One region of the Rhodoligotrophos defluvii genome, then DNA from elsewhere that is predicted to be linked to it. Evidence: predicted binding sites of a transcription regulator. Region 1 holds the regulator's gene; the other holds the start of a gene.
What was found. Region 1 encodes HrcA, which represses chaperone genes, less so after heat shock. Its sites were predicted from a motif close to GTTAGCACTCNCNNNNNGNGAGTGCTAAC; they were not measured.
Positions count from the first base shown of each region.

Region 1 (9,005 bases):
CTTGCCGATGCCGCGCACACCGGTGAGCATGTAGGCCTGGGCGATGCGGCCGCTGGCAAACGCGTTCTCCAGCGTCTGCACCATGGCATCCTGGCCGATGAGATGCTCGAATGTGGTGGGGCGGTACTTGCGGGCAAGCACGCGATAGGCCGGGGCGCCGATCTCGGGCGCCCTCCGGCTCGCTTGCTCGGCCGCAAGCGGCGCACCGATGTCCTGCTGTTCACTCAAGTCCCGGCGTTCCGTACCCGAAGTTGCGCTTTCGGCGTCGGCCAATGATCCGGCAACAGCCAAAGGAGGCGAGAGGCTGAACGAGCGACCCGTGCCGGATTCGTTAGGGCTGCTTCCTTCCGGACCTGACCCGGTTGGCGAGCGGCACGCCCGCCGCCAGCCTCTCTAGCCGACTATATCAGCATTCCGAGCCCAACAGGCAAGTGCGATACCACAACGCACCGCTCATTCCTCTGGATAACCTGACAATACGCGCCCGCACGAGATCACCACGCGCCCGCACGAGATCACCGCTTGACGTCACCGGGCAAAGCCTGCCCTCGTAGGGCTGTTTTGAACACCCTCCCCATCCGGCAGATCCCTTATGTTTGCAGAAGACAGCCTCGCCTTCACCGTCAACGCCCTCGACCGCATGGCGCCCCGGCGCACCGATGCCGGCTGGCTGGCCCAGCAGATGGACCTGCCCCAGGCTCGCCATCTCGGGTTTATCGGTGAGCGCGCCCTCTTGGTCCTCAACCCGCTGGGTGGCTTGGCGCTCTACTCATTGCCCCCCAGCCTCGTGCGTGAGCCGGTCTTTCTCGGCAGTGAGGGTGAGGAAAAGCCGATCTTCGCGAGTCTGTTGCCCGACGACCAGGATCTCGCCATGTTCGGCGAGGAGGTGAAGGCCATAGACCTGCGCAGTCTGGCCATGCAGAGCGTGCTGCCACCACCGATGCTGGGTGTTCTGGCTCAGGCCCGAACGCTCCTCCACTGGCATTCCACTCACCGGTTCTGCTCCCGTTGCGGAGCGCCTTCCGAGATGCGCGACGGCGGCTATCGGCGCCACTGCCCGGCCTGCGCCGCTGATCATTTTCCGCGCACCGACCCGGTCTCCATCATGCTGGTCACCATGGGCGACCGCTGCCTCCTCGGCCGGCAGGCGCGGTTTGCCCCGGGCATGTACTCCGCGCTTGCCGGCTTCATCGAGCCCGGCGAGACGATCGAGGAAGCGGCCCGGCGCGAGGTGTTCGAAGAAGCGGGCATACGCGTGGGCGAGGTGCGCTATCACTCCAGCCAGCCCTGGCCCTTCCCAGCCAATCTGATGATCGGTGTCCTAGCGGAAGGGCTGAGCGAAACCATAACCATTGATCGTACGGAACTGGAGGACGCCCGCTGGTTTACCCGGGAGGAAGTGCGGGCGATGCTCGCGGGCAGGCATCCGGCCGGCTTGATCGTCCCGGCACCGTTCGCTATCGCCAACCGGTTGTTGCGCAGCTTCATCGGCGCGTGATCCACGTGCCGCGGCGCACCACAGAACCGCGTACCGTATAGCAGCGTCTTGCGGTAAGCTGGCGGCGATGCACGGGCAAGCCGGACAAGGAGGTGGCGACATGCGATTTTCCGGTCGGACGACGAACAGGCGGCGCATCCTGTGCGTCTTTCCACACTATACCCCCTCATTCGGGACGTTCCAGCATGCCTATAAGCTGATCGCGGGTGTGAAGGCGTTCATGCCGCCGCAAGGCCTTCTCGTCATCGCCGCCTATCTGCCGGACACGTGGGAGGTGCGCTTCGTCGACGAAAACATCGCGCCCGCGACGCCTGAAGATTTCTCCTGGGCGGATGCCGTTTTCGTCAGCGGCATGCATATTCAGGCCGCCCAGATCAGGGACATCGGCCGGCGCGCTCATGAATACGGAAAAGTCGCGGTGCTCGGCGGCCCCTCGGTATCCGGAGCACCGGAGATGTACCCGGACTTCGATTATCTCCATGTGGGTGAGCTGGGCGATGCGACCGACCGGCTGATCGCGCTGCTCGATGAAAGCGCGGCGCGGCCTGCCGAGCAGGTGCGGCTCGAGACCGCCGAGCGACGCGCGCTGCACGATTTTCCAATACCGGCCTATGACCGTATCAATCTCGGCCGCTATCTCATCGGCAGCCTGCAATTCTCGAGCGGCTGCCCCTATCGCTGCGAGTTTTGCGACATCCCGGCGCTCTATGGTCGGCAGCCGCGGCTCAAGACGCCGGAGCAACTCACCGCCGAGCTGGACAAGATGCTGGCCCAGCGGTTCCGGCCCGCCACCGTCTATTTCGTCGACGACAATTTCATCGGCAATCGCAAGGCCACCAAGGAGATGCTGCCGCATCTCGTCGCCTGGCAGAAGAAGCACGGCTATCCCCTGAACTTCGCCTGCGAGGCAACCCTCAACATCGCCAAGCAGCCGGAGATCCTCGCGATGATGCGCGAGGCCGGCTTCATCACCGTGTTCGTCGGCATCGAGACGCCGGAGGTGGCGGCGCTCAAGGGCATCCGCAAGGATCACAACAACGCGGTGCCCATGTATGAGGCGATCAGGATCATCAATTCCTATGGCCTCGAGATCACGTCCGGCATCATACTCGGGCTCGACACCGACACGGACGAGACCGAGCGGGCGCTCACAGACTTTATCGATGCCTCGAACGTACCGGTCTTGACCATCAACTTGCTGCAGGCCCTGCCCAAGACGCCGTTATGGGACCGGCTGGAGCGCGAGGGCCGGCTGGTGCATGACACCAGCCTCGAATCGAATGTTCGCTTCCTGCGCCCGTATCATGAGGTGGTCCAGTCCTGGCGGCGCTGCATTGATTACGCCTATACGCCCGAGCGGCTGTTCAGCCGCTTCAAGCATCAGGTGGATGCGACCTATGTCCACCGAATCAAGACGCCGGCCCGGGGCAAGCTTTCCGTGGCCAACCTCGTGCGCGGGCTCTATATGGCCTGGGGCACCTTGCTTCACCTCGGCATCCGTCCCAAATATCGCGGCGCGTTTTGGCGCGCGGCCTGGCACGCCCTGAAGCGCGGACAAGTGGATGTGGTCTTCGGCATGGCTTTCGTGGCCCACCACCTGATCAGCTTCACCCGCGAGGCGCTAGAAGGCGAGCAGAATGCCTCCTTCTACTCGGCCCAGATCAAAGGTCCGAGCAAGCGCATGGCAGCGTGAATTGCAATCACTATATTTGAGCCGTTGTTGTTAAGAGGTTTGGTTTGATGAGCATCACCAACAGCACCGAGCGTCAGATCCTCATTGAGACGCGCGTCGCCAATGAGGGGCCGAGCATCGTTGCCGCTTATGTACTGTGGTTCTTCCTGTGGTTCGTCTCAGGGCACCGGTTCTATCTTGGCCGGCCCGGCACCGCGATCCTGCAGATCCTCAGCTACTTCGTGGTCATCGGCTTCGTCTGGTGGCTGATCGATGCCTTCCTCATTCCCGGCATGATCCGCGAGAAGCAGGAGGAACTTCGCCGCCGCCTGGCAGGACAGGTCAGCATCGCTGCATCCTAAAGCTTGTCACAACCTGAGGTTATTTCCTCCGGAACCAAAGGGCTTTCGTGGCGTTGACGCGCCGGCGTGGGATACCTAAATTGGTATGACGCTTGGGGCATTGCAACGAAATGCTGAGCGGCCAACAGGGCCGATGGAAGATGGACCACCGCCTTTTGGGATTGGCTGATCTCGATAAGCGTTCCCGCGAAATTTTCCGGCAGCTGGTCGAAACCTATCTGTCCACCGGTGAACCGGTGGGATCTCGCACGATTTCCCAGATGCTGCCGATCAACCTGTCGCCGGCCTCTGTCCGCAATGTCATGTCGGACCTGGAGGCGATCGGCCTGATCAGCTCCCCTCACACCAGCGCCGGCCGCATGCCCACCGAGCTGGGTCTGCGCTTTTTCGTCGACGCCCTGCTGGAGGTCGGCAACATCAATGAGGAGGAGCGCACCCAGATCGAGCAGCGGGTGGCGAGCCACAATCGCCAGCGGATCGACGAGGTGCTGACCGCGGCAACCAATATGCTGTCGGGCTTGAGCCAATGCGCCGGGGTGCTGCTGGCGCCCAAGATCAACATGCGGCTCAAGCATATTGAGTTCGTCAAGCTCGATACCCAGCGCGCCCTGGTGATCCTGGTGGGCGAGGACGGCACGGTCGAGAACCGCGTCATGACCATTCCGGCTGGCCTGCCTCCATCGGTGCTGATGTCCGCCACGAACTATCTCAGCACCCGTTTCATCGGCAAGACGCTCGCGGAGATGCAGAAGTCGATGAAGACCGAGGTGCAGCGGCTGCGCGAGGAAATCGACGAGCTCACCGCGACGGTGGTCGAGCAAGGGATCGCGAGCTGGAGCAACGACGACCCCGAGGAAGAAAAGACGCTGATCGTGCGTGGGCGGGCCAACCTGCTCGATGACAAGGATACCTTGCAGGATCTGGAGCGCATCCGAAGCCTGCTCGATGACCTCGAGACCAAGCGCGACTTGATCCGCCTGCTCGGCCTGGCGGAAGAAGGTGAAGGGGTGCGCATCTTTATCGGCTCCGAGAACAAGCTGTTCTCGCTTTCGGGCTCGTCCATCATCATCGCGCCCTATCGCGATGCGGAGGAGCGGGTGGTGGGTGTGCTCGGCGTGATCGGGCCCACGCGCCTCAATTATGCCCGCATCATCCCCATGGTGGACTACACCGCGAAGGTGGTAAGCCGGCTGTTGTCTTGATTTTTCGCGTTTGACGGTCGATATCGGACAGGCATCGGCAGAGGCCTGGCCCTGCCGAAGCTGAGCGTGAAGGATCGATGATGACTGCAAACACAAAGACCACTCCCTCGCCAGACGAGCAGAACGATCAGCCCACGGTCGATGCCTCCGCCCAGGCTGCCGAAGCCCCCGAAGCGCAATCCGAAGAGCTCAGTCCCGAGACCATGGCGGCCGCGATCCAAGCCCTCCAGGCCGAGAACGACAGCCTGAAGGACAAGCTCCTCCGTGCCATAGCCGACCAGGAGAACCTGCGGCGCCGCACGGACCGCGAGAAGGCGGAGGCCGTGCAATATGCCAATACATCCTTCGCCCGCGATCTCCTGAACGTCATCGACAATTTCGGCCGGGCGCTCGCGTCCGCCCCGGATAAAGACGATCCGTCACTGGACGAGCCGGTGAAGAACCTCGTCGTGGGCGTGGAGATGACCGAGCGCGAGATGCTCAACGTCTTCGAACGCCATGGCATCCGCCGTTTCGACCCGTTGGGCGAGCGCTTCGACCCGAACTTCCACCAGGCCATGTTCGAGGTCGAGGACGAGAGCCAGCCCGCCGGCATGGTCGTGCAGGTGATGCAGACGGGCTATCGCATCGGCGACCGGGTTTTGCGCCCGGCTCTCGTCGGTGTTTCGAAGGGCGGGCCCAAGCCCCAGGCATCCGCATGATGCCCGCCCCCGAACCAGCATTTTCTGGAGGGCTCTGCGCCTTGCAGCCCCGGAATGAGGCGCATATATACACGCCAGCTTCCAGGTCGAAACATTTCGCGTTCGAGTTGGAGGAGGCCGGCGATCCGCGAGCCAGCAACTTCTCCGGATTAACAGGTGCTTGCCAGAAGGCCTCAGAGCCGGCCTGCCGCAAAGGAGGTAGAAAGAATGGCTAAAGTGATTGGTATTGACCTCGGCACGACGAATTCCTGCGTGGCCATCATGGAAGGTCAGTCACCACGGGTCATCGAGAATGCAGAAGGTGCGCGCACCACGCCGTCGATCGTGGCTTTCGCCGATGATGGGGAAGTCCTCGTCGGGCAGCCGGCGAAGCGCCAGGCGGTGACCAACCCTGAAAACACGTTCTTCGCGATCAAGCGCCTGATTGGCCGCCGATTCGGGGATGCAGAGGTAGAGAAGGCCAAGGGCCTCGTACCTTATCATATCGTAAAGGCCGACAATGGCGATGCCTGGGTCGAGGCCCGCGGCAAGAAATATGCCCCCTCGCAGATCTCGGCTTACGTCCTTCAGAAGATGAAGGAAACCGCCGAGCGCCATCTGGGCGAGAAGGTCGAGCAGGCGGTGATCACCGTTCCCGCCTATTTCAATGACAGTCAGCGCCAGGCCACTAAGGATGCCGGCAAGATCGCCGGGCTCGAGGTGCTGCGCATCATCAACGAGCCGACGGCGGCTGCCCTGGCCTATGGCCTGGACAAGAAGCAGAGCGGTGTGATCGCCGTCTATGACCTGGGCGGCGGCACCTTCGACATCTCGATCCTCGAGATCGGCGACGGCGTGTTCGAGGTGAAGTCGACCAACGGCGACACCTTCCTCGGCGGCGAGGATTTCGACATGCGCCTGGTCGATTACCTCGCGGACGAATTCAAGAAGGAGAACGGCATCGATCTGCGCAAGGACAAGCTCGCGCTGCAGCGCCTCAAGGAGGCTGCGGAGAAGGCGAAGATCGAGCTGTCGTCCACCACGCAGACCGAGATCAATCTGCCCTTCATCACCGCCGATCAGACCGGCCCCAAGCATCTGACCATGAAGCTGACCCGCGCCAAGCTCGAGGCGCTGGTCGATGATCTGATCCAACGGACCATCGCGCCGTGCAAAGCGGCGTTGAAGGATGCCGGCATCAGTGCGGGCGAGATCCAGGAGGTGATCCTGGTGGGCGGCATGACGCGCATGCCCAAAGTGATCGAGACGGTGAAGACCTTCTTCGGCAAGGAGCCGCACAAGGGGGTCAACCCGGATGAGGTGGTGGCGATCGGCGCGGCCATCCAGGCCGGCGTGCTGCAGGGGGACGTAAAGGACGTGCTCCTGCTCGACGTGACCCCGCTGTCGCTCGGCATCGAAACACTGGGCGGCGTGTTCACCCGGCTGATCGACCGCAACACCACCATCCCGACCAAGAAGTCGCAGGTGTTCTCGACCGCCGACGACAACCAGACCGCGGTCACCATCCGCGTGTTCCAGGGCGAGCGCGAGATCGCGGCCCACAACAAGCTGCTGGGTCAGTTCGATCTGGTCGGCATCCCGCCCGCGCCGCGTGGCGTGCCGCAGATCGAGGTCACCTTCGATATCGACGCGAACGGCATCGTGAATGTCTCCGCCAAGGACAAGGCGACCGGCAAGGAGCAGGCGATTCGCATCCAGGCTTCGGGCGGCCTGTCCGATAGCGAGATCGAGACAATGATCAAGGATGCCGAGACCCATGCGGCCGAGGACAAGCAGCGTCGTGCTCTGGTCGAGGCCCGCAACCACGCGGAGGGTCTGATCCATCAGACCGAGAAGACACTGACCGAGTTCGGGGACAAGGTCAGCCAGGCCGACAAGAGCACGATCGAGCAGGCCATCGCCGATCTGCGCTCGAGCCTTGAAGGCGAGGACGTGGCCGCGATCCAGGCCAAGACGCAGACGCTGACCGAAGCCGCCATGAAGCTGGGCGAGGCCATGTACCGCCAGCAGCAGGCTGGCGGCGCGGCTGGCGCGGAGGCTGGACCCTCCTCCTCGGGTCGCCCTGACGACAATGTCGTTGACGCCGACTTCGAGGAAGTGCAGGACGAGAACAAGCGGTCGACCGGTTCCTGATCGCTGCGCACGAGGGCTGACCATGACGGAGACGGGCCGCCCGGTCGGCGGCAGCGGGTAGACACGCAAGAGGACCTCGCCCCGAGCGGCAAGACGTCGAACGGGGCGGGGTCTTTTGCGTGGGCATCGGATGTGAGCGATGGCGAAGCGCGACTATTATGAAATCCTGGGCGTTAGCCGGAGCGCCGGCGAAACCGAATTGAAGGCCGCCTATCGTCGGCTGGCCAAGCAGTACCACCCGGATGCCAACCCCGGGAATGCAGAGGCCGAGCATCGCTTCAAGGAGATCAACGAGGCTTATGAAGCCCTGAAGGACCCGCAGAAGCGCGCGGCCTATGACCAGTTCGGGCATGCGGCCTTCGAGCATGGCGGGTTTGCCCGCAGCGGCGCCGGCTTCGGGCCCGATTTCTCCTCGACCATGTCGGACATGTTCGAGGACCTGTTCGGCGAGTTCATGGGCACGCGCCGCGGCACTGGCCGGCGGCAGAGCTCCGCGACCCGCGGGGCCGATCTCCGCTACAACATGGAGATCACCCTGGAAGACGCCTATCTGGGCAAGACGGCCCAGATCCGCGTGCCGACCAGCGTCACCTGCGAGGTGTGCGACGGCTCCGGCGCCAAGGCCGGAACATCGCCCAAGGTCTGCCCGGTCTGCGCCGGCGCCGGACGGGTGCGCGCCACCCAGGGCTTCTTCACGGTCGAACGTACCTGCATGACATGCCAGGGGCGCGGCGAAGTGATCGCCGACCCATGCCGGAGCTGCGGCGGCAGCGGCCGGGTGAGCCGCGAGCGCACCCTGTCTGTTAACATTCCGGCCGGCGTCGAGGACGGCACCAGGATAAGGATCGCCGGCGAGGGAGAAGCGGGACTGCGCGGCGGCCCGCCGGGCGACCTCTACATCTTCCTGTCAATCAAGCCGCACCAGTTCTTCCAGCGAGACGGCGCCGACCTGTTCTCCCGCGTGCCCATTTCGCTGACCACCGCCGCATTGGGCGGGGAAATCGAGGTGCCGACCCTCGACGGCAAGAAGGCACGGCTGCGCATTCCCGAAGGCACGCAGACCGGCAAGCAGTTCCGGCTCAAGGCCAAGGGCATGCCGGTGCTGCGCTCGCACCAGTATGGCGATATGTATATCCAGGTGGCGGTCGAGACGCCGGTTAACCTGTCACGGCGCCAGCGTGAGCTGCTCGAGGAATTCGAGCGTGAGTCGCACAACAGGAACAGCCCGGAATCCGAGGGCTTCTTCGCCAAGGCCAAGGCCTTCTGGGAAGGCTTTGCCGCCGACTAGAGCTGTTTCCATGGGTCATGGGGGTAAGCCGGGCGCCCATGCCGGGGGGTCACAGCTGCGCGTAGCGGGCTATGGCCGAACGCTCGATAGCGGCGCAGGTGAGCTTATCGAGCTCCAGCGTATCGCGCAGGATCTGCAAGAGCCGGATC
Region 1 covers NZ_SZZM01000001.1:973,124-982,128, reverse strand. Annotated here, with positions in the region: gene E4P09_RS04690 (DNA polymerase III subunit gamma/tau) at 1-228, opposite strand, end outside; RNA gene ffs (signal recognition particle sRNA small type) at 297-393, opposite strand; gene nudC (NAD(+) diphosphatase) at 593-1,498, shown strand; gene E4P09_RS04675 (B12-binding domain-containing radical SAM protein) at 1,599-3,191, shown strand; gene E4P09_RS04670 (TM2 domain-containing protein) at 3,239-3,532, shown strand; gene hrcA (heat-inducible transcriptional repressor HrcA) at 3,673-4,734, shown strand; gene grpE (nucleotide exchange factor GrpE) at 4,815-5,435, shown strand; gene dnaK (molecular chaperone DnaK) at 5,643-7,568, shown strand; gene dnaJ (molecular chaperone DnaJ) at 7,708-8,856, shown strand; gene E4P09_RS04645 (tellurite resistance TerB family protein) at 8,906-9,005, opposite strand, start outside.

Region 2 (9,005 bases), on a different contig from region 1:
AGAAACCGCTGCCTCTTGCCTGAATGAGGCATAATCTTCACAAGAACCGACATCCGGCCGCCGGCTGCGCGGCTCGTCCGTTGCGCCGTGCAGGGCCGCGCCTGTCACGAGAGGGCCAGCTTTCTCACCGCCCTGCTCCGCCACCACTCGGCCACGACGATGGCGCTCACCACCACCATGCTGCCCAAGGCGCGCGACCAAGTCCACCCCTCGTCAAGAAAGGCCGCCGCGAGCACGACCACGAAAATGGGCTCGAGATTGAACACCATCGCCGAGGTTGGCCCGCCGGCCAGCTCGATCGCTTTGTACATGCACACCGTGGCGATCACGTAGAACACGCAGGTGACGAACACGGGCAGCCAGCCGTTGAGGGAGAGGGATGCGATCCGAAAGCTGCCCGTCGCAAACAGAAAGGCGCCCACCGCCAGCACGGCAGCGCAGGCGATATAAAGCGTAACCGTCACCCCGTCGAAATCTCTCAGCGCCACGCTGTTCCAAAAGACGGATCCGCCAAACCCGACGGCGCTGATGAGCGCCAGCAATATGCCACGTGGGTCCAGGTCTTGTGGTTCGAAGCCGATGGCCATCCCGATGCCCACCAGAGCAGCCAACGGACAAAGCAGCTCGAACGGTGCCGGCCGACGGCGCTGATAGACGCATTCCATGACGGCGGTGAGAAACGGGAACACGAAGATGATCACCACCGCGAGGCTGACGGGGATAAAGGCAAAGGCGCCCAGCAGGCCCAACGTCCCAACCGATAGGCAGAGGCCGCTGCCAAACGCATGGGCGACAGCCTTTCGCGGCAGACGCAGCGGATGGTTCAACAGGGGGAGGAGTATGGCCAGCACCGCCACCAAGGCGATGAACCTGATCAGAACCACCGTCGGCGCACTGAATCCTCGCTCATAGGAGAACGGCACGGAGACGTCGTTGATCGCGAGGGCAAGCGCAGAGACAAAGGCGACAGCAACGCCTAGGCGCGATCGATCCATGACAGCCGCCATACTCATCGGTGGGCATCTCGAATTCAGGCCCGCAAATCCGGTGCTTCCGGGCGCGCGGATGATGAACGTGCGCCTGATACTGCCCATGGGCTCCCGCATAAGGCAACAGAATACCCATGCCGCAGCGGAATATCCGGCTTGATCTGGCCGATGGACGAACCGATGCGGAGGAATTATCTATAATCCATGACGGAGCAGAAGCGCGACACCATCGCCGTGCGGATCAGTCAGGTGCTGGCCGAACGGATCGTTGCCGGCGAGATCGAGCCCGGCGCGCGCTTGCGCCAGGACCATATCGCCGCCGAGTTCGGCACGAGCCATGTGCCGGTGCGCGAGGCGTTCCGGCGGCTCGAAGCACAAGGCCTGGCCGTCAACGAGCCGCGCCGCGGGGTGCGGGTCGCCGCCTTCGACCTGAACGAGGTGAAGGAGGTGGCGGAGATGCGGGCCGCCCTCGAGGTCCTCGCCTTGCGGCACGCTGCGCCCCACCTCACCCCAGCCATCTTGGACGAAGCGGAGGCGATCACCCGCGCCGGTGACAAATCCCACGACGTGCAGTCCTGGGAAGCGGCTAACCGACGGTTCCACAGCCTCATTCTGAAACCCTGCGCGATGCCGCGCCTGCTGCGAACCATAGACGACCTGCATCAGGCGAGCGCCCGCTTCCTCTTTGCCGGCTGGCGCTCCGAGTGGGAAGCGCGCACCGACCACGATCATCTTGCGATTCTCGCCGCGCTGCGCCGGGGCCAAACCGACCAGGCCTGCCAAGTTCTTGCGCAGCATGTGCAGTGGATCGGGCACAAGCCGGTGAAAACGGCGCGTGGCGCGACCCGCAACGCCTTCGCGATCATCGGCTGAACCGAACCTTCGCCCACGGGTGGCCCTAGAGCCTTTTCGAGCGAAGTGGAGCCCGGTTCGCGTGAAGAAAATGCGACAAAACAAGAAATTAGAGCGAAAAGCGAAAACGCTCTAGCCGGCGCCCCATCGCCAATAACCCGCCTTTCAACAGCCCCTGCCGCGGCGCCGTCGTGGCCGGCTGCAAAAAGGTGCTTGCCTTTCCGGGCTGGTTGTGGACTCGATAATAGATCACAGAGTCAAATTATCTATAATCGTGAGAGAGGAGAATTCATGAGCCACGCTGCCCCCACGCATCCAACCCCGACCTGGAGTCCACTCCGCTTGGATAGCCGCTCGCGTCCCGTTCAGCTGCTGGCGGTGCTCGTCGGAACCATGGCGCTCGCCTTGTCCTCCTATGTGAGCGTGCCCATGGTGCCCGTGCCCATGACAATGCAGACCTATGCCGTCACCCTGATCGGTGCGCTTTATGGCTGGCGCCTCGGCGGCCTCACCGTGCTCGCCTGGCTGGGCGAAGCCGCCCTCGGCCTGCCGGTTCTCTCCGGCGGCGCTGGCGGCATCACCCCGTTCTTCGGCCCCACCGGCGGTTATCTCTTCGCCTTCCCGCTCATGGCCGTCCTCACTGGCTGGCTCGCCGAGCGGGGCTGGAACGGACATCGGGTCGTCCTTGCTTTCTGTGCCATGCTGATGGGCAATGCGCTCTGCCTCGCCCTTGGCGCCGCCTGGCTCGCAAGCTTGATCGGCCTCGCGCCTGCCATTGCCGCCGGTGTCACCCCGTTCATCCTCGGCGGCATCGTCAAATCGGCGCTTGGGGCGGCGACCCTCAAGGCCCTCGCCATGCGCCCGGCCACACGGTGACCATTCGCCTCAGGGCCCATCACCTCCTTTGCCTGCTGACCTATGCAGGCAAAGGCTACAGCCCCGCCTTCGTCGCGAACTATGACGGGATCGCGGAGCGGATTGCGCGCGGCGAGCCCGTCGAGATCGTCTCCGGTCCCGATGATGTCTGCGCGCCGGCGATGAGCGAACCCGAATCCCATTGCCGAGGCGCAAGGGTCATGAAGCGGGACCGTCTCGCGGCAAAGGCGGTGGGCGGTCTTCTTTCGCACCCGATCGCGCCGGGAATGCTCCTGCAGCTCAGCACGATGGACGTCCAGGCCCTGCGCAGCGCGTTCGCCGCAGGGCAGATCCGTTCCGCCTGCCGCGCTTGCCAGTGGCATTCGCTGTGCAGCGGCATCGCGGCCGCCGGCTATGCTGGCTGCCGAATTCCGCCGATCACCTGAACCCGCATCCTACCTCTTGCCTTGACGTAAAGGTAATGCATATTCGACCAGACCGCTTGGAGGAAAAGGGGCAAGAGCCATGCTGGATCAGATCACCCGTCCGGAGCCCGTCGATACGGCCACGGAGCAGCGCGTCCGCGACAGCTTCGGCCGGCAGGGCCTCATGCAGCATCTCGGCGCGACGATCACCGAGGTCAGGCGCGGCTTCGTGCGCATCAGAATGCCCTATCGGCCCGAGCTTACCCAGCAGCATGGCTACTTCCACGCGGGCGGGACCACGGCGATTGCCGACAGCGCTGGTGGCTATGCCGGCCTCTCGGTGTTCCCCGCCGACAGCTCGGTGCTCACCGTGGAGTTCAAGATCAACTTGCTCGCCCCCGCCCAGGGTGACTGTCTGGAGGCCACTGGCAAGGTCGTCAAGGCCGGCCGCACCCTGACGGTGTGCCAGCTGGAGGTTCACGCCCTGTCCGGCGAAAAAAGAGCGCTCATCGCCTTGGGCCAGCAGACGCTGATCTGCCTTGCCGGCCAGCCGGACACGGCACCTGAAAACAGATAGCGCCCGCGGGGGTATGTCCCGCAGGCGCCTTGAATTGCAGCAGCGCGGTGGATGAAACCACCGCGCCTATACAGGACCTTAGAAGTCCATGTCGCCCATGCCGCCGGCACCCGGCATGGCCGGAGCCTTCTCCTTCTTCGGCTTCTCGGCCACCAGCGCTTCGGTGGTCACGATCAGCGAAGCGACCGACGCGGCATCCTGGAGAGCGGTACGCACCACCTTCACCGGGTCGATCACGCCCGCCTTGACCAGATCCTCGTATTGACCGGTCGCGGCGTTGAAGCCCCAGTTGTAGTCGTTCTTCTCCAGCAGCTTGCCGATCACCAGCGAGCCGTCGTCGCCGGCATTCTGGATGATCTGGCGGGCCGGGAACTCGATCGCGCGGCGCACGATGTCGACGCCCGCCTTCTGGTCCGGGTTCTCCGGCTTCAGGTTCTCCAGAGCCTTGCGGGCCCGCAGCAGCGCCACGCCGCCGCCCGGCAGGATGCCCTCCTCGACCGCCGCGCGGGTCGCATGCAGTGCGTCGTCCACGCGGTCCTTCTTCTCCTTCACCTCGACCTCGGTTGCGCCGCCGACCCGGATCACCGCCACGCCACCGGCGAGCTTCGCCAGCCGCTCCTGCAGCTTCTCGCGGTCATAGTCGGAGGTGGTCTCCTCGATCTGCGCCTTGATCTGTGCAACGCGGCCCTGGATCTCGTCCTTGGAGCCGGCGCCGTCGATGATCGTGGTGTTCTCCTTCTCGATCACCACCTTCTTGGCGCGGCCGAGCATCTCGATGGTGACATTCTCCAACTTGATGCCGAGATCTTCGGAGATCGCCGTGCCGCCGGTCAGGATGGCGATGTCCTGCAGCATGGCCTTGCGCCGGTCACCGAAGCCTGGCGCCTTCACCGCCGCCACCTTCAGGCCGCCGCGCAGCTTGTTGACCACCAGGGTGGCCAGCGCCTCGCCTTCCACGTCCTCGGCGATCACCAGCAGCGGACGGCCGGTCTGTACCACCGCCTCGAGCAGCGGCAGCATGGCCTGCAGGCCCGACAGCTTCTTCTCGTGGATCAGGATGTAGGGATCATCCAGTTCCACCCGCATCTTCTCGGCATTGGTGACGAAATAGGGCGAGATGAAGCCGCGGTCGAACTGCATGCCCTCGACCACTTCGAGCTCGGTGTCGAGAGACTTGGCCTCCTCGACCGTGATCACGCCCTCGTTGCCGACCTTCTGCATCGCCTCGGCGAGGAAGCGGCCGATCTCGGTGTCGCCATTGGCGGAGATGGTGCCGACCTGGGCGATCTCCTCGTTGGAGGTCACCGTCTTGGCATGGCTCTTCAGATCCTCGACCACCGCGGCGACGGCCAGGTCGATGCCGCGCTTGAGGTCCATCGGGTTCATGCCGGCGGTCACCGCCTTGGCGCCTTCCTTGACAATAGCCTGGGCGAGAACGGTCGCGGTCGTGGTGCCGTCGCCGGCCAGGTCATTGGTCTTGGACGCGACCTCGCGCACCATCTGCGCGCCCATGTTCTCGAACTTGTCCTCGAGCTCGATCTCCTTGGCGACGGTTACGCCGTCCTTGGTGATCCGGGGTGCGCCGAACGACTTCTCGAGCACCACGTTGCGGCCCTTCGGGCCGAGGGTCACCTTGACCGCGTTCGCAAGGATGTCGACGCCGCGCAAAATCCTCTCGCGGGCATCCGACGAGAACTTCACGTCCTTGGCAGCCATGGTTGTCTGTCTCCTTCCTTCAGCTCAATTGGGCAAAGCTCTTGGCGGCGCTGTCAGGCGGCCTTCTTCACCGAGCCCGCCGCCTCGATGACGCCGAGTATGTCGCTCTCCTTCATGATGAGGAGATCTTCGCCGTCGATCTTCACCTCGGTGCCGGACCACTTTCCGAACAGGATCCGGTCGCCGACTTTGACGTCGAGCGCGACCAGCTCACCCTTCTCGTTGCGGGCGCCCGGGCCGACGGCGACCACTTCGCCTTCCTGCGGCTTCTCCTTGGCGGTGTCCGGAATGATGATGCCGCCGGGCGTCTTCTGATCGGCCTCGATGCGGCGGACGAGCACACGATCGTGCAGCGGACGGAATTGCATGCAATCCTCCTTGTGCAGAACAGCAATGTCTAAGGGTCTTGGCCGAGTGAGGCGGCCAGCGGGCACGATCGAGGCAGCAGGCGCCTCGACTCCGTTCCCGCGTCTTCTATTTAGCACTCTTTGCGGAAGAGTGCCAGAGTTTTTAGCACTCGTTCTGCCGGAGTGCTAACGATGGACCGTGGAGACCGCGAAGGCCCGGCCGGCCTCACTCTTCCAGCGCTTCGGGCGCAGCCAGCAGCTCGACCAGGGCGGCGACCTTGCCGCTCGGCAGGGGCCTTCCGTCGTTCACCAGCGCCTCGTCGCTGTTCACCCAGGCCCAAGCCTCCGCGAGCTCGCCCGGAGAGGGGTCGATGGCTGCGATCTCGGCCGCGAAGCTGTCATCCACCGGACCGAGCACGGCGGTGATGTCCTGTCTTGTCACTGTCACGCCTGCACCCCTTCTCAGTTGAGAACCACGTAAGAGAGGTGGGGGCCGATCGCGGCATATGCAAAGGGTCAGCGCGATGGGCTGGCGCAGGCGTCGAGCCGGGCGAGCGTGCCATCGAAGTCCGCATCCGCGCCGAACCCGATCAGCACCAGGATGCTGCCGTCCCCAACCGACGAGGCGCCGGGACCGACCGGCACCACGGTCACGCGCGTACCGACCACCTGAACGGCGAGCTGGCGCCCTTGGCTGTCCCGAACGAAGCCTTTGGCCCGGTAAACCGCTGGGGGCAGGCTCTTCAGCACCGCGGCCAAGGCCTCGAGATCCACCGGAGCGGATGAACGCCACGTCCGGCTCACCGGCTGCTCATGCGCATGCGCGTGGTCATGCGCACGGTCGGCTCCAGTCTGTTGCCCTGCAAACAGAAAATCGAACGGCACCCGCGCATCAACGGCGGTGATCACCCGCATGCCCGGCCACTGCCAGCGCTTGCGCCACGCCTCGATCTGGCTGAGCGGCACCAGATCGGCCTTGTTCAGCACCACCAGGTCGGCAGCATCGAGCTGCGTCTCGGCAAGGCCAGGCGCGGCCGTCATGGCTTGGTCGAACCCGGCCAAATCCACCAGCACCACCACGGCGTCGGCCTGCAATCGCCCGGCAAAGCGCGCATAGCGCACCGTGTCCATGATCCGCGCGGGATCCGCCACGCCGCTGGCCTCGATCACCATATGGTCGAAGCTGCCCGGCCTCTCCAGCAGCTCTTCCAGCTGCTCCACCAGACCCTGGTTCAGGCCGCAGCACACGCACCCATTGGCAAGCGAATAAACCCCGCCCTCGCTGGAGGTGATCAGGGCCGCATCGATATTCACCGCGCCGAAGTCATTCACCAGCACCGCGATTTTCAGTCCATGGTCGCCCTGCAGGACGTGGTTCACCAGCGTGGTCTTGCCGGCGCCCAGAAAGCCGCCGATCACCGTCACCGGGATGGCGCTCGGCCTCACCACAGCTTGGGCGCCTCGCCCTGCCATACCGCATCGCTCTCCGCATTCAGCCGGTCATGCACGAGCTCACCGGCGATGAAGGTCAGATCCACCCTGGTCGCATGGATATTGCCCTGCGGTTCGATCGCGAACAGGTCGCGGTCGAGCACGATCACATCTGCAGACTTGCCGATCTCCAGGCTACCCGCCCGATGCTCCATGTCCATGGACCAGGCACCGTTGCGGGTCATGACCCCGATCGCCTGCTCCACCGAGATCGGCTCGCCGAACCGGCCCTCCATCTCGCCCCAAGGATTGGCGCGGGTGACCAGGGTTTCCAGCGCGATCCACGGGTCCAGCGGGCTCACCGGCCAGTCCGTGCCGATCACCGCGACGCCGCCGGCCTCCAGCACGCCCTTCACGTTATAGGCGCGCGACAGCCGCTCCGGCCCATAGCCCGAGCGCGCGCCCGAGACGAAGCGCGAGGGATACCACGACACCGGCGAGAACTCAGCCGTCACCCCCAGCTCGCGGAACCGCCTGAGATTGCTCCCATGCAGGATGGTGCAGTGCGCGCATTGGTGCCGCACGCCGAGCCCACCCGGCCGCCGCCGCGCTTCCGCCACCGCGTCGAGGAAAGTGTCGGAGGCAGCATCCCCCGTGCAATGGGCAATCACCCGGATGCCCTGCCGGTCCATGTCCCACAGCATATCGGCCAGGTGCTCGGGCGTCAGATTGATCTTGCCGGCCCAGCCGCTATTCGCTCCATCCCATGGCGTGATCAGGTAGGACGAGCGTGGCTCCACCGTGCCGTCGAAATGGAACTTCACCGCATTGGCGTTGAGCCGTGCCGATCGGTAATAATGCCGCTCGCCTGTCAGCAGCTCCCAGCGCCGGCGCACCGGGAAGATGTCGTCCTGCCAGCTGATCGCCGCCTCGATGCGCACCGTCAGCTCGCCCGCCGTATCGAGCGCATGCAGGGCCTGCAGCCGGTTCTCGCACACATGCACATATTTGCTCGCCACCACCCCGCGGGCGGACTGGTAGCGGATACCGTCGCGATAGGCCGCCCGCAGTACCGGCACCGGCGTTGGCGGCATGGCGGCGTGGATCAACGCATAGGCGCCGTCGATCAGCAGCCCCGTCGGCTCGCCCGTCACCGGATCGCGCTCGAGATAGCCATTGGTCGGGTCGGGTGTGGCCGCAGTGATGCCGGCGCGCTCGAGCGCCAGGCTGTTCACCATCATGGTGCCCCACATGCGGTCGAGCAGGGCCACCGGCCTGTCCGGCATCACCGTGTCGAGCCACGCCTTGCCCGGCACCAGCCCCGCCTGCCGGAAGGTGTAGCGCACGAAATACTGGCCATAGATCCATTCCCGGTCCGGATGCTTGGCCGCATAGGCAAGCACTGCATCCCGCACCTCGTCCGGCCTCGGGTCCACGATGCCGATGTCGAGATCGTCCGCATAGCGCGGCGCCAAGGCCAGATCCGGATGCGTGTGCATGTCGTAAAGCCCAGGCATGGCGAAACGCCCGCCAAGGTCGATGAGCCGGGTGCCGGCGCCAAGGGCATGGGCGATGTCCCCACGCTCCCCCCGGGCGACGATCCGCCCGCCCGCCACCGCCAGGGCGGAGCACCAGGGAAGGCCCGGGTCGCCCGTATAGATGCGGCCATTCACCAGCGCCAGGTCCGCATAGGCGCTGCGGGGCCTGTGGCTCGGCCTGTGCTCATAAAGCTCGCGCATCTCGCAAACCTCGCGGGCGCCGGTCAGTAGCCGGCCGTCGGCATCCACCATTCCCGGCCGCGCCGGGTCTCCAC
Region 2 covers NZ_SZZM01000002.1:81,781-90,785, forward strand. Annotated here, with positions in the region: gene E4P09_RS09530 (DMT family transporter) at 105-995, opposite strand; gene E4P09_RS09535 (GntR family transcriptional regulator) at 1,194-1,862, shown strand; gene E4P09_RS09540 (biotin transporter BioY) at 2,133-2,717, shown strand; gene E4P09_RS09545 (DUF1284 domain-containing protein) at 2,714-3,142, shown strand; gene E4P09_RS09550 (PaaI family thioesterase) at 3,222-3,698, shown strand; gene groL (chaperonin GroEL) at 3,777-5,414, opposite strand; gene groES (co-chaperone GroES) at 5,468-5,782, opposite strand; gene E4P09_RS09565 (hypothetical protein) at 5,988-6,209, opposite strand; gene E4P09_RS09570 (CobW family GTP-binding protein) at 6,278-7,234, opposite strand; gene E4P09_RS09575 (amidohydrolase) at 7,204-8,982, opposite strand; gene E4P09_RS09580 (zinc-binding metallopeptidase family protein) at 8,955-9,005, opposite strand, start outside.
Region 2: a site for HrcA is predicted at 5,924-5,952, ahead of groES (co-chaperone GroES). Genes of this name have one in related genera too.